Regions from separate parts of the Photobacterium makurazakiensis genome, predicted to be linked through region 2. Evidence: predicted binding sites of a transcription regulator. Region 2 holds the regulator's gene; each other region holds the start of a gene.
The links. The regulator CRP, encoded in region 2, controls carbon source genes, mostly activating them, when cyclic AMP is high. The targets are predictions, from matches to a motif close to TGTGANNNNNNTCACA.
Positions count from the first base shown of each region.

Region 1: a site for CRP is predicted at 1,996-2,011, ahead of rppH (RNA pyrophosphohydrolase). Genes of this name have one in related genera too.
Region 3: a site for CRP is predicted at 2,089-2,104, ahead of nagE (N-acetylglucosamine-specific PTS transporter subunit IIBC). Genes of this name have one in related genera too.
Region 4: a site for CRP is predicted at 2,274-2,289, ahead of udp (uridine phosphorylase). Genes of this name have one in related genera too.

Region 1 covers NZ_JAKJSJ010000012.1:110,565-114,036, reverse strand. The annotation lists gene L4D09_RS05160 (NADP(H)-dependent aldo-keto reductase) at 1-226, opposite strand, end outside; gene L4D09_RS05155 (DUF6482 family protein) at 411-713, shown strand; gene mutH (DNA mismatch repair endonuclease MutH) at 716-1,384, opposite strand; gene rppH (RNA pyrophosphohydrolase) at 2,165-2,674, shown strand; gene ptsP (phosphoenolpyruvate--protein phosphotransferase) at 2,724-3,472, shown strand, end outside.
Region 2 covers NZ_JAKJSJ010000013.1:190,829-194,300, reverse strand. The annotation lists gene L4D09_RS06465 (OsmC family protein) at 1-398, opposite strand, end outside; gene crp (cAMP-activated global transcriptional regulator CRP) at 667-1,299, shown strand; gene L4D09_RS06455 (hypothetical protein) at 1,484-1,684, shown strand; gene L4D09_RS06450 (DUF1338 domain-containing protein) at 1,781-2,584, opposite strand; gene astD (succinylglutamate-semialdehyde dehydrogenase) at 2,638-3,472, opposite strand, start outside.
Region 3 covers NZ_JAKJSJ010000009.1:401,476-404,947, forward strand. The annotation lists gene nagE (N-acetylglucosamine-specific PTS transporter subunit IIBC) at 501-1,970, opposite strand; gene nagB (glucosamine-6-phosphate deaminase) at 2,226-3,026, shown strand; gene nagA (N-acetylglucosamine-6-phosphate deacetylase) at 3,042-3,472, shown strand, end outside.
Region 4 covers NZ_JAKJSJ010000009.1:76,492-79,963, forward strand. The annotation lists gene ygjK (alpha-glucosidase) at 1-673, opposite strand, end outside; gene udp (uridine phosphorylase) at 1,353-2,120, opposite strand; gene L4D09_RS00710 (zinc/cadmium/mercury/lead-transporting ATPase) at 2,455-3,472, opposite strand, start outside.

The DNA of each region.
Region 1 (3,472 bases), on a different contig from region 2:
TTTTTTTTAGCCAGCTACCAATATACTGTTCGGTAGCACCCTGAGTTTCTGGCTTTGGTGGGACGGGATACATCTCTGCGGTATCAATGAAATTCACGCCGCGCTCGAAAGCGAAATCTAACTGGTTATGTGCATCACTTTCATTATTTTGTTCACCAAAAGTCATAGTGCCAAGGCAGATTTTGCTCACCTCAAGAGTCGAGTGAGGAATTTTGTGGTATTTCATGAGCCCTCCTTGGACTGATTATCTAATACCAATGATAGGCAGTTAGTCTCATTTGAATATACCGTGACTTTTCTGTGGGTGAAAGTAGTTTGAGTACCCAGCCTATTGGCTGCGCTGATATCACTGCAGCCACTATGGTATATAGTTAATACAGAAACGGTGGTATCGATGGCAGGGAGAGTGTATGAAGTTGTCACAACTTAAGCATTGGAGTAAAGCCGATAATGGCTTATTGCCGATGTGTATTTTAACCAGTTATGCGGGATGCTCTGATTACTTGGTTGAAGTTGAGTTTAAAAATAAACTTGTTCCGTTAAAAGGTGATAGCGATGAAATGATCAAGTTTCAGTCGATTGAGCAAGCCAAGAATTTTTTACGTCCGCTTGGTTTTCGTTCGGTTATTTTACGGGTAACAGATCCCTATGACGAATTTTCACCCGACGGACAAGTCTCTAACTGTCGTGAGGATATGACCATTTCCTTATAGTGCTAGATAACAAAGTAACGTTCCAGTAACCCTGCCGTAAAGTGTGTTTTGAGGTAAAAACCGCGTGGTAAGGTTTTTATTGGCTGCCCATTTGCACCATACGCTTCGGTTAACGCCTTGCTATTGGCTGCTTTGGGTCTGAGTTGTAGTACTTCGCCATGGCGTGCCGTGATTTGTTCAACTCGGCCAAGTACGATCATATCCATGAGCTCTTCCCAGTCTTGTTTAAGCTGAAGCTCTTCTTCGTGCGATGGGCTCCAAAGTAACGGCGAGCCGACATGGCGATCAGCTAAGGGAATATCACGCTCCCCTTCTACAGGTATCCACAAAACTCTAGCCAGCTTATGGCGAATATGACTATTTTCCCAACTAAGACCTTGTAGCCCAATGAGTGGTGCGACACAGACAAATGTTGTCTCAAGGGGGCGGCCATTGTAACCGATTGGAATCGTCTTAAGCTCGATACCGAGCTCAACAAAATCAGGCACGGGTTTGCTGCCTGCTGTCGCACCCAAATGCCATTCTAGCAACTGTCCAACCCACCCTTTATCACGTTTTAGATCGGGGGGAGGAACGATGCCAGCGTCATGGGCGAGTTCGCCAAGTGTTAAGCCTGCAAGTGCCTGAGCTCTAGTGAGTAACTCATGCTCTGTTGTGGGTGTTGAGCGCATATTCGATACCATCGATAACGGGGGAGGGATCCTACCATAGCCAAAACAAAAGCCGAATCTGGAATTAAGTAGAAAATAACATATTGATGAAAAAATAGACGATCATTTTCGAACTGCTGTTAATAAATGGTTTTATATGCATGCGGTATACTTTTAACTTATTGATTTTATTGATCTTGATCGTGGGTTTAGGTTGGGGTATACACCAGAGAACGAGTAAAAATGGCATGATGAGGTGCTGAAAATATGATCTTTTCTAAAGATATCCACAGGATGAGCGGCGAATTTATTTAATTTTATCATTACTGACTATTTATACAGGGGTTAGCTGGCTTATTGAGCACTGTTGTGGTGGGTTTTTCATCGGTGTTGATTGTTTGTTGTGGGTAAAGTCAGGATTGGTCGATCTTTGACCGATCGATATTTTGGCTTTGCTTTATCATGATGCTTATTGCTATTTTAAGTGATGATGTTTTTTTAAGTGTTTGTTTTAAATTCTTAATTGAAGCGGTTTTAATTTTTGTATCTATGTTTTTTTTATTTCGTTATGATTGTTTTTTCAGGGTGTTTAAGGCTTCTTCACAAATCTATCCACAGAAAACGTGTATAAATGTGCCCTAGGTCTCATTCGGTTGTTTATAAAACAAACCGTGTGGGGAAGTTATCCAGAATATGAGGCTTAGGTAGGAAAAAGCGCTGATAAATTAGAATGTTTGTTTACCCATAGGGTGGTCTGTGAAAAAATCACTATTAATAAAGATTTATACTTGAGGTCGTCCAGTGATTGATGGCGATGGATACCGCCCAAATGTGGGTATTGTGATCTGTAATAGCCATGGCGAAGTATTCTGGGCTCGACGATATGGACAACATTCCTGGCAGTTTCCGCAAGGTGGCATTGATGAAGGGGAAACCCCGGAGCAAGCCATGTATCGGGAGCTCTACGAGGAAGTGGGGCTAACCAAGAAAGATGTACGAATTTTGGCGTCAAGTCGTCATTGGCTTCGCTATAAATTACCCAAGCGATTGGTTCGCTGGGACTCTAAGCCTGTTTGTATCGGACAAAAACAAAAGTGGTTTTTGCTGAGTTTAGAATGTGATGAGTCAAAGGTTAATATGCAACGCGGCAGTACGCCGGAATTTGATGGCTGGCGGTGGGTCAGTTATTGGTATCCGGTTAGGCAGGTTGTGTCTTTTAAGCGTGATGTTTACCGTCGTGCACTAAAAGAGTTCGCTGCTATGGCAATGCCGTTTAAAGAACGCAAAAAGCGCCGGGGTAAGCGAGGGTAACCTAGCCATAAAATGGGATACCCCAGCATAACGTGGGACAAGGCGAGATATGCTGACGCAACTGAGAGAAATTGTCGAAAAAGTAGCAAGTGCCCCTAATTTGATCGAAGCATTGGATCAGTTGGTTATTAGTACTTGTCGAGCAATGAAAACAGAGTGCTGTTCCATTTATATTGCTGATCATAAACGTCAGCAGTATACCTTGATGGCGACACAAGGGCTGAAAAAACCTCATCGCCATGCTGGACTGGCGTTTGGTGAAGGGTTAGTTGGGTTAGTCGGAGAGCGTGCTGAACCCATAAACGTTGCCGATGCCCGCCATCATCCCCACTTCAAACATCTTCCGGGTACGGGGGAGGAATCCTTCTGCTCGTTCTTCGGTACGCCTATTATTCACCAACGCCAAGTATTGGGCGTATTGGTTATTCAGCAGCGCCAGCAACGTGAATTTGATGAAAGTGAAGAGTCTTTCATGGTTACGCTGGCGGCGCAGTTGGCTGTTTTGTTGGCGCATGCAAAAGCACAAGGTATGTGGCTTGATCAGCATAACGGCCTGCATTTAGTTGGCTCTGCGGCCTCAACGGGCGTTGCTGTTGCTCGGGCTTGGTGGGACGATAACCAGCCAAGATTGGAGACGGTTTACCCTGCATCTTGCCTTGACCGCGAGTCTGAACAAGAGCGGTTGAGTATTGCAATTGAATTAGCCAGTGCTGAATTTCGCCGATTGAGAAAACGGTTTGATAGTGAGTTACACAAAGAAACCTTGGCTATTTTCGACCTATTCAGTCATTTGCTCAA
Region 2 (3,472 bases):
CCAATCACTTCATGAGAGTGCGTCATTTCAACACCTTCACCAAGCATCAAACACACCGAGCAATACTTCTCTAGCGAATCAGCAACAATTTTTGCTACTAGCGCTTCATCGAGATCATGACCTGTCACCACGAAATGCAAGTTCGCTGAAGTAAAAATACGGGGGGCTTGCTCACGGCGCTCAGATGAAATTCGCGCTTCACAGCCCGTAATTTTCTGCCCAGCTGATTTCAACCCATCAACCACATCAACCGAGCTACACCCCCCAGCCGCCATCAATACCATCTCCATTGGGCTTGGTGCTTTTTCTCCCCCATTGCCATCCATAACCACACTATGGCCAGAATTTGACTGTCCTAAAAAGGTCATATTCTCGACCCATTTCACTCGTGATTGCATTTGTTTTTCCTTACTACTTATAGGGTAATTAGTGACAATATAGCAACTGTGTGATCATGTGCACACTTATGACTACTAAATGACCATTCTCGATAGATCAATATCAAGAAATACATGCTGAAAAAAGATAAACTTTGAACTAATTATTCACGTGAGCTTGCAGCCCAGCTGTTGACTGAATATCCTAAGCGACGAACACCAAGTATAGGCCCAGCCCTTTTTTGATGGACGTCGTTGTTGGGCAACAAACACAGAGGAAGTTAGTAATATGGTTCCAGGTAAACCTCAAACAGATCCAACTCTAGAGTGGTTTCTTTCGCATTGCCACATTCATAAATACCCGTCAAAGAGTACTTTGATTCATGCGGGTGAAAAAGCTGAAACGCTCTACTACATTGTTAAAGGTTCTGTGGCTGTCCTAATCAAGGATGAAGAAGGCAAGGAAATGATCTTGTCTTACCTAAACCAGGGTGACTTTATCGGTGAATTAGGCTTGTTCGAAGAAGGCCAAGAGCGTACCGCTTGGGTTCGAGCAAAAACCCCTTGTGAAGTCGCAGAGATTTCTTTCAAGAAATTCCGCCAGCTTATTCAAGTTAACCCTGATATTCTGATGCGTTTGTCTGCTCAAATGGCAAACCGTCTTCAGGTTACAAGCCAGAAAGTAGGTGATCTTGCTTTCCTAGATGTGACTGGCCGTATCGCTCAGACACTTCTAAATCTTGCGAAGCAACCAGATGCGATGACGCACCCTGACGGTATGCAAATCAAGATCACTCGCCAAGAAATTGGCCAGATCGTGGGTTGTTCTCGTGAAACTGTTGGTCGTATTTTGAAAATGCTGGAAGAGCAGAACCTAATCTCTGCTCACGGTAAAACTATCGTGGTATACGGTACACGTTAATTTCGCGTGCCATCATTGATAGTAAAAAGCCGCCTCGGGCGGCTTTTTTGATCCGGGAATTCATACCGAAATGGTATTTTTGCCGTATTGCTCACTTTTTCGTCCTTGTATCCTCACCACCAAGTGCTACATTGTGCATATCTGGCGTAAGTGATAATACGTCATTCACATGGATGAAATCGATATGGACCTCGAACGCTTTTCAGCAAATGGCTTACCGGCAAGCAATACGAGCGTTATTGCTCCTCTTCCCCCAACAATAGAGATGACAGGCTTTAGCGGGCATCGTCACTATTGTGAACAACAAACGGCTTCACCATGCCATAAAGGACAACTTACTAAGCATGAATTCGGGATCACACCACTTGATAGCCTGTGCCATTAGCCTTCCCCAAACACGTTTTACTCTTATCGCATACGATAAGCCCACCGTATTTCATTACAGTGGGCTATAGGGTTAATCACCTTTAACGCCTACGGATCAGTCTTTCTTCACGTGGGTGCTTTCGAAGATTTTATCCGCCGAGGCTTCAACAAAGCCACGATATAACTCACCGTCAGGTGCAGCATAGCGCTTAGCAAATTCATAAAACCCTCCCGCGATACTAAACACCCCATCGGTAAAGCCAACATCAACGGTATCAGCAATCGTTGCCGATTGCTCTAGCATCACCTCAGGGCTGCCTTTCACATCGCCCCCCGACTCATTGATCGAAAAGCCATTATGACGAAGTAAATGATTTACCTCTTTGACCTCAGTAAACTGCTCAAGCTGATTAATACTGACTGTAAAATGGTTGGCACCAAAACCGTGCGCGGCTAACCACCCTGCATATTCGCTTTCTGCTACCAGCAACTCATAAGTGGCATAATCGAGGTCCCAACGCCGCCCACCATGCAGGAAGGCAGGATCACGCATCGCCGCTTCTGGTACTTGATCAACAAGCTCTCGTACGGTTTGCTGTAGCAACGAGCTAAACTGCCCTACTAGCAATTCACTGATGAATACTTTCGGGGCATTTGGATTTGGATGCTCAAAGTGCTCAGCATAAAGTTTCTTTGCTTCAAAGTGATACTTACCACAAGGTTTATAACCCAATGCGATAAACGGTGCCGCTAGCCTATCCAGACCCACTTTAGGCAAATTAAACGTCCGTAACGCAATATGGTCATTCAGCAACGGCTCATCTTCTGTGAGTAAATCATGCACCTGTGCAGCAGAGGGGCATAAACGCTGAGTATAGTCTTGCCATAAGCCATCAAATAATTGCACAACCCTTTCCATGAATATCACATCCTCTTAGCTGGTCGATAAAACGGAATACCTGAAAAATGTGCCTATATACAGATCCCTGGCGACAACTGCGCCGGCAATTCAGGTTGATCACCTTCCATTGATGCCATTGGGTACGCACAATAGTCAGCGGCATAATAAGCACTTGGCCGCAAGTTGCCAGAAGCACCCGGTCCACCAAAAGGTGCATCCCCACTAGCTCCCGTCAATTGACGGTTACGGTTCACAATGCCAGCCCGAATATGGTCGATAAAGTACTGCCATTCACCGTCATCAGTTGAGATCAGCCCTGCTGATAAGCCATAACGGGTATTATTTGCCTTCTCAACGGCTTGGGTTAAACCGTCATAACGCACGACCTGCAACAAGGGACCAAAATATTCCTCATCCGGTAATTCTGCGATAGTACTTACCTCAATGATCCCAGGGGTAACAATTGCCCCTTGACCTCGGGTAGCAAGCAATAATGATTCACCGCCAAGATCAATAAGCTGAGACTGGGCTCGAAGAATATTATCTGCTGCTGCATTAGAGACTTGCGCCCCCATAAAAGGGGCTGGCTCATCAAACTGTCCACCCACGCGAATAGCCGATGCAAGCTCAACTAAGCGAGCAAGTACACGGTCTCCTTCCTCACCCTTGGGTAAATACAGGCGACGAGCACAAGTACAACGCTGGCCTGCGCTAATAAACGCTGACTGAATAATAGTGTAGACAGTGGCATCAAGCTCGCCATAGTGCCGAGAAATAACCATTGGATTATTCCCCCCCATCTCAAGTGCGAGCATCTTCTCTGGCTGTCCTGCGAATTGGCGATGTAGGATCTGCCCGGTATTCGCGCTGCCCGTAAAGAGCAGGCCATCGATGCCTCTGTCACCC
Region 3 (3,472 bases), on a different contig from region 2:
TTAATCTCAACCATGACAACAAAAGTGCTCCTATAAAGCTTTGCTCACGCAGGTAAATATCAAACCGGAATTGCCTTCAGCAACATTGCCTTTGAAATGACAGCGTAAGCTTGAGGTCATCACCGGAAAAGTAATTGGCATTAAGGTGATGCACGACACGAACAGCCTATAAGGTGTTTAGCTTCAACCTCAGGAGTCACGCAGAAGAGTGTCACCAGACAACGTTATGGATGTTCCGCGTACGACAATAGCGGCACCGATAAAGAGTCGCGCGCGATATTGTAAGATGATGAGGTTGCTAGGTGAGTAACGTAACAAGAGGCTGAAAACGCAACTATATAATCGCTATTCAAAGGATTGTTAATGCAAGGCAAGGCAAGGCAAGGCAAAAGTATTTCAGAGGACGGTTGGATCTATTGCGACTAAAAAAAACGGCCTCCAAATGGAGGCCGATTATTCGAGTTAATTACTACAGGCGTAATTACTTCATCTTATGATGGTTACTTCGTAATTGAAGGCATTTTTTTCATTTCGCCAGCAACGATTTCAGCCAGTGGGCCAAGAATAACCTGTAGGTTGTTTGAACCTAGTTTAACCACACCCATAGCGCCAAGAGCTTTTAGTTGCTTCTCGTCAGCTAGGCTGCTGTCTTTTAGTGTCAAACGTAAACGAGTGATACATGCATCAATGTTCTCTAGGTTTTCGTGGCCACCAAGAGCTTTAACATATTGCTGAGCTAGCTCGCCAGTTTCTTTAGAACCTTGAACTGCACCTTCTTCTACATCATCGTCTTCACGGCCTGGTGTTTTCAGGTTGAACTTAACGATTACAGCACGGAAGATGAAGTAGTAAAGCGCGAAGAATACGAAGCCCTGAACGATTAGCATGTACCAGTTAACAGCTAGTGGGTTACGTGTAGATAGAACCATATCTACAAGACCTGCTGAGAAGCCGAAGCCTGCAATCCACTGCATTGATGCTGCGATGTATACAGAGATACCCGCTAGCACTGCGTGAACAACGTATAGGCCAGGTGCTAGGAACATGAATGCAAATTCTAGCGGCTCTGTAACACCGGTGAAGAATGATGCGAAACCAGCTGCAATCATGATTGAAGCAACTTTTTCTTTATTCTTCGCTTTAGCCGTGTGGTACATCGCAAGAGCAGCACCAGGTAGACCAAACATCATGATTGGGAAGAAACCAGCTTGGTACATACCTGTAACACCGACAGTTGCTGTACCTTCAGCGATTGATTTCGCGCCACCAAGGAAGTTAGGGATATCGTTAATACCTGCTACGTCAAACCAGAATACTGAGTTTAGAGCGTGGTGAAGACCAACAGGGATTAGTAGACGGTTAAAGAATGCGTAAAGACCAGCACCCACTTCACCCATACCTTGAATGCTTTCACCGAAGTTTACTAGACCACCGTATACAGCAGGCCAGATGTACATAAGGATGAAGGCAATCAGAATACCAGCAAAAGACGTTAGGATAGGTACTAGGCGCTTACCAGAGAAGAACGCCAATGCTTTGTGCAGTTCAACTGTTGAGAAACGGTTATAGATTTCAGCTGAAACAATACCCACAAGGATACCAACAAACTGGTTGCTGATTTTACCAAATGCAGCCGGTACTGCGCTTGGGTCTATACCTTGGATTTGTGCAACTGATCCAGGAGAAAGTAATGTTGTAACAACTAAGAAGCCAACGAAACCAGCAAGTGCTGCTGCACCATCTTTATCTTTCGACATACCGTAAGCAACACCGATTGCAAACAGTACAGACATGTTATCAATAATTGCGGCACCAGCTTTAATCAAAAAAGCTGCAAGTGCACTGTTTGCACCCCAACCATTTGGATCAATCCAGTAACCAATACCCATTAAAATTGCTGCGGCAGGCAGAGTGGCGACTGGCACCATCAATGCTTTACCTACTTTTTGAAAATATCCAAGAATGTTCACCCTTAGTTCCCCCTATGGTTGTCTTAGATGTAAAACTGATAACTTATTTTGGTTATCCGATTAAGTTACCTGCAGTTTAAGAAATTAATTTCGCCCCGCAAATTAAAACGTCATCATTTGTGATCTTTGTCACCTGTATAACCAATAATAAGGCGATTTTGCTAGCTCGATCATAAAACTTATTTTATTATCCAAAACAAAGGCGTGAACACGCTAAGATTTTATCGATATTTAAACTTGGAATGAGGTGTCACCGTGAGACTAATCCCACTGAATAAAGCGAAAGAAGTAGGTTTGTGGTCAGCACGCTATATTGCTGATCGTATTAACAAATTTGAGCCAACAGCGGAACGTCCTTTCGTGCTAGGCCTGCCAACAGGTGGCACCCCCCTCGCAACTTACAAACGCCTTATTGAGCTTTATGAGGCTGGAGAAGTAAGTTTCAAGCATGTCGTAACGTTTAACATGGATGAATATATCGGTATCCCATCGGATCACCCAGAATCATACCACAGCTTCATGTTCAACAATTTCTTCAAGCACGTTGATATCCAAGAAGAAAACATCAACTTACTTAACGGTAATACTGATGACCATGACGCTGAATGCCAGCGTTACGAAGATAAAATTAAGTCTTATGGCCGTATTAACCTGTTCATGGGTGGCGTTGGTAACGATGGCCATATCGCATTTAACGAGCCAGCATCTTCTCTAGCATCGCGCACTCGTATCAAAACGTTAACAGAAGATACTCGTATCGCTAATTCACGTTTCTTCGATGGTGACATGAACCAAGTACCAAAGTACGCACTAACAATTGGTGTGGGTACTCTATTAGATTCTGCTGAAATCATGGTTCTGGTTACAGGCCATAACAAAGCCCTTGCACTAGAGGCTGCTGTTGAAGGTTCAGTAAACCACCTATGGACAGTTTCAGCACTTCAACTTCACCCTAAATCATTGATTGTTTGTGATGAGCCTTCAACGCAAGAACTGAAAGTGAAGACTGTTAAGTACTTCAAAGAACTAGAAGCTAATAACATCAATAACCTGTAATAAAAGGATTTGTTCATGTACGCGCTAACCAATTGCCGCATTTATACCGGTAGCGATGTGCTGAATAACCACGCCGTCATTATTGACGGCGTGAACATTCACGCTGTCTGCCCAATTGCAGAATTACCCGCTGATATTGAAACCCGTGATCTTAATGGTGCAAATCTAACAGCAGGCTTTATCGATCTACAGCTAAATGGCTGTGGTGGTGTCATGCTTAATGATGAAATTAACGCAGATACCATCCATACCATGCACCGTGCCAACCTGAAATCAGGTTGTACAAGCTTCTTACCGACACTGATTACATCGTCTGACGAAGACATGAAAGCAGTCATTGCTGCCGAGCGTGAGTACCAAAGCCAATACCAGAATCATTCATTAGGTCTGCACCTTGAAGGTCCTTACCTTAATGTCATGAAAAAAGGTATTCACTCTGTTGACCA
Region 4 (3,472 bases), on a different contig from region 2:
CTTTCATATCACCAAATGAGATTTTCACACCATTATCAAGGGTTGAGATCTGACGATTATAGCCAGGGTACATCTGATCGACTGATTTGGTTTCATTGCCAGATGTTGACAACGCTTTTTGCAATAACTCACCATCCCACAATAATTGCAGATCCATATCTTGGTTGGTTAAATTGGTAATTTTAGTTTCAACCAATGAGGTACGGTCAGTCACAAAGCGAAGCACCATTTGCACTTCAACGATATCTGTTTTTAATATTTGTACTAATGCACCAGGCGTACTGTATATCTCCGCATCAGCAGAAGATAAATCAATGATATTGCCTGTCACTTTGTCGGTAAGGTGCAACTTGTCAAACTCTTGACCCGACATAAAGTGAGCATATTCTTGAGTGACTTGCATGATGCCGCCAAAAGCACCGTAACCTTTCTCATCAGCAGGTAATAAGTGGCCGTGCCATGCGCCATTATCAACAAAAGCATTATAATTAAGATTACTGTATTCATCGTAATCACGTAGGTATTCCGGCGAACCGGTGCGGTCGATTACATTGGTGAAATCGCTATTTGGTAGCCCCGCCGTTTTCTCGGTTTTACTACTACTGCTATTACACCCAGCTAACGCAATGGCTGAACCGATTACTACTGCTAGACAAGTTTTACGAAAAGTCATTCAGAATCCCCCGATAGACGCTCACCGTTATTACCTAATTGGCTTATGTTTTAATGCGAGCGGTATTTTTATTGATGCTTCTCAGCACGTTAAAATCTGGAGGGGATAATAGAAGGTAAAAGATTAACTAAAATAGATCGAAATCACAGTAAATTTTTTTACCAAGATAAATATCAAAATCCATTCGCATAAAACCCATTCAATACTGAAGTATCATTCACTTATATAAATATAAGTTGACTCAATGTCACAATGTTATTTTTACCAATTTTAACTAAAACGAATCAAGATCACAGGGAGGTTTATACTTTGTTCGTAACAAAAACTATTGATAAATAAGCATATTGTAACCGACACAATTAGATAAACTTCACACTTATTCCAGTAAAACTTAGTAATAACCAACCGTTCGTAATAATACGAATATAAATAGAGGAATAAAGAACACAAATGTTTCATCAACATTGCGAATGTAACATTCTTCTCGTGTATAAAAATAACAGTTTATAGCAGAAATGTAATTGCATATTCATGCGACATTTTTTTGTGATTTTTGGGCATGACTCATTAAGTTATATATCTGATAATTTCGATAACGTTATTCAATTTAATTTTGAAGACATAAAAAAACCAGTGCAAAGCACTGGTTTTTAAATTCTAAGCTAGTAACGTGATTGAATTACTCGGCTAACATCTTGCGTGCAGCTTCTACAACAACTTTGATAGAACGCGCTTCTGTTACTTTCAACGTTGCATGATCAGGTGTTTCTTCCTGAGTACGGTTGATAATAACACCCGCCACACAACCCGCACGTAAGCCAGAGCTCGCACACATTGTTAGCAATGTTGCAGATTCCATTTCAAAGTTAAGCACACCCATTTCCTGCCACTCTTTCATTGAGCCTTGGAAACGGCGAACAACACGGCCAGAGAACGTATCGTAACGCTCTTGACCTGGGTAGAAGGTATCACTCGAAGCTGTTACACCAGTATGTACTGTTGCACCATCGTCATCACAAGCTGCTTTCATTGCAGTCGCTACGGCGAAATCTGCAACCGCAGGGAATTCCATTGGTGCAAAATGTAGGCTTGCACCGTCTAAACGCACAGAGCCTGTCGATACAATCATGTCACCCACATTAATATGAGGTTGGATTGCACCTGTAGTACCGACACGTAGGAAGGTACGTACACCCAACTGCGCCAGTTCTTCAACGGCGATTGAAGTTGAAGGACCACCAATACCCGTCGAACATACAACAACAGATTTACCATCTAGCTTAGCGCGGAACACCGTGTACTCACGAGAGCTCGCTAAAAATTCAGGGTTATCCATTAGGTTGGCAATTTTTTCAACGCGAGCAGGATCGCCAGGAATAATGGCAAGCTCTGCACCGTTAAGGTCCGCTTTATTTACACCAAGATGGAAAACTGCGTTGTCAGACATAATCAGATCCTTTCATTATTATTGCCGCAGATATAGGGGGAACAAGATTAGCGGCTACACTTAATTATTGTTTTGGAAGTACTCTTTCAACTTTATCGCAAAAGAGTGCTCGCGAAACACCAAATAACGATAGCCTATAGCCGCCAGCATTTGAGTGACATATGTCACACAAACAGAAAAACAAACAATTTCAAATTACATTTTATTGTGACAGAGGCCTCACTCAATCGTTATCCTTTGCGAGCTATCACATTTCTCTCTATGAGCGCAGATAGAAAAAAGGCACCACTTTCGTGATGCCTTTCGCTGGGTACTAAGCTTGTAACAACTTTATTTAGTCATCCGCTTTAAATTTCAACAACCTTAATGCGTTCAATGTAACCAACGCAGTCGCCCCGCTATCGGCCAGTACCGCCACCCAAAGTCCAGTCAAGCCAAACAGTGTTGTGATAAGGAATACCCCTTTTAAACCGAGTGCCAAAATGACATTCTGACGAATATTCGCCAACGTCGCTTTAGATAGAGCAATCATCATTGGCAGTTCAGAAATTCGATTGTGTGTTAGTGCCGCATCTGCAGTTTCCAACGCTACATCTGTACCGCCGCCCATGGCAATACCAATCGAGGCTGTTTTCATTGCAGGTGCATCGTTGATGCCATCACCCACCATAGCAACACGCTTGGTTTGATTTGCCAATTCAACTTCTTTCACTTTATCTTCTGGCAATAAACCAGCACTGAAATCAATGCCGATTTCTTTGGCAATTGCTGCTGCAGCTCTTGGGTTATCGCCGGTTAGCATTACAGAGTGAATACCCATCGCCTTCAGTGCCTTAATGGCTTTCTCACTGTCTTCACGTAAGTTGTCTCGCCATGCAATCAGTCCCACAGGCTGCTGGTTACGGACAGCAACAACCAAGGTTTTACCTTCACCTTCTAGTTGATAAGCTTGCGCTGTCTGCGACTCGGTCAGCTCAACACCTTGTGGTAGACGATCTGCTGCTGCAAGTACCAACAAGTCACCGTCTGTAATACCCTGAATACCACGACCTGCTAGTGCTTCACGCTGCTCTGCTTCTGTTACCATTAAACCCCGTTGCTCTGCTGCATTAATTACTGCTTTTGCTAATGGGTGAGCCGAACCCATTTCTACCGCAGCTGACTGGCGAAGTAACTTATCTTCATCACCATCCCAACTCACGATATCAGTCATTACAGGCTTACCTTCTGTTAGCGTACCTGTTTTATCAAATGCAACAGTTTCGATATGACCAAGTTGTTCAAGGGCAGCACCACCTTTAATCAATGCTCCTCGACGAGTTGCTGCAGCTAAACCTGACGTAATTGCGGCA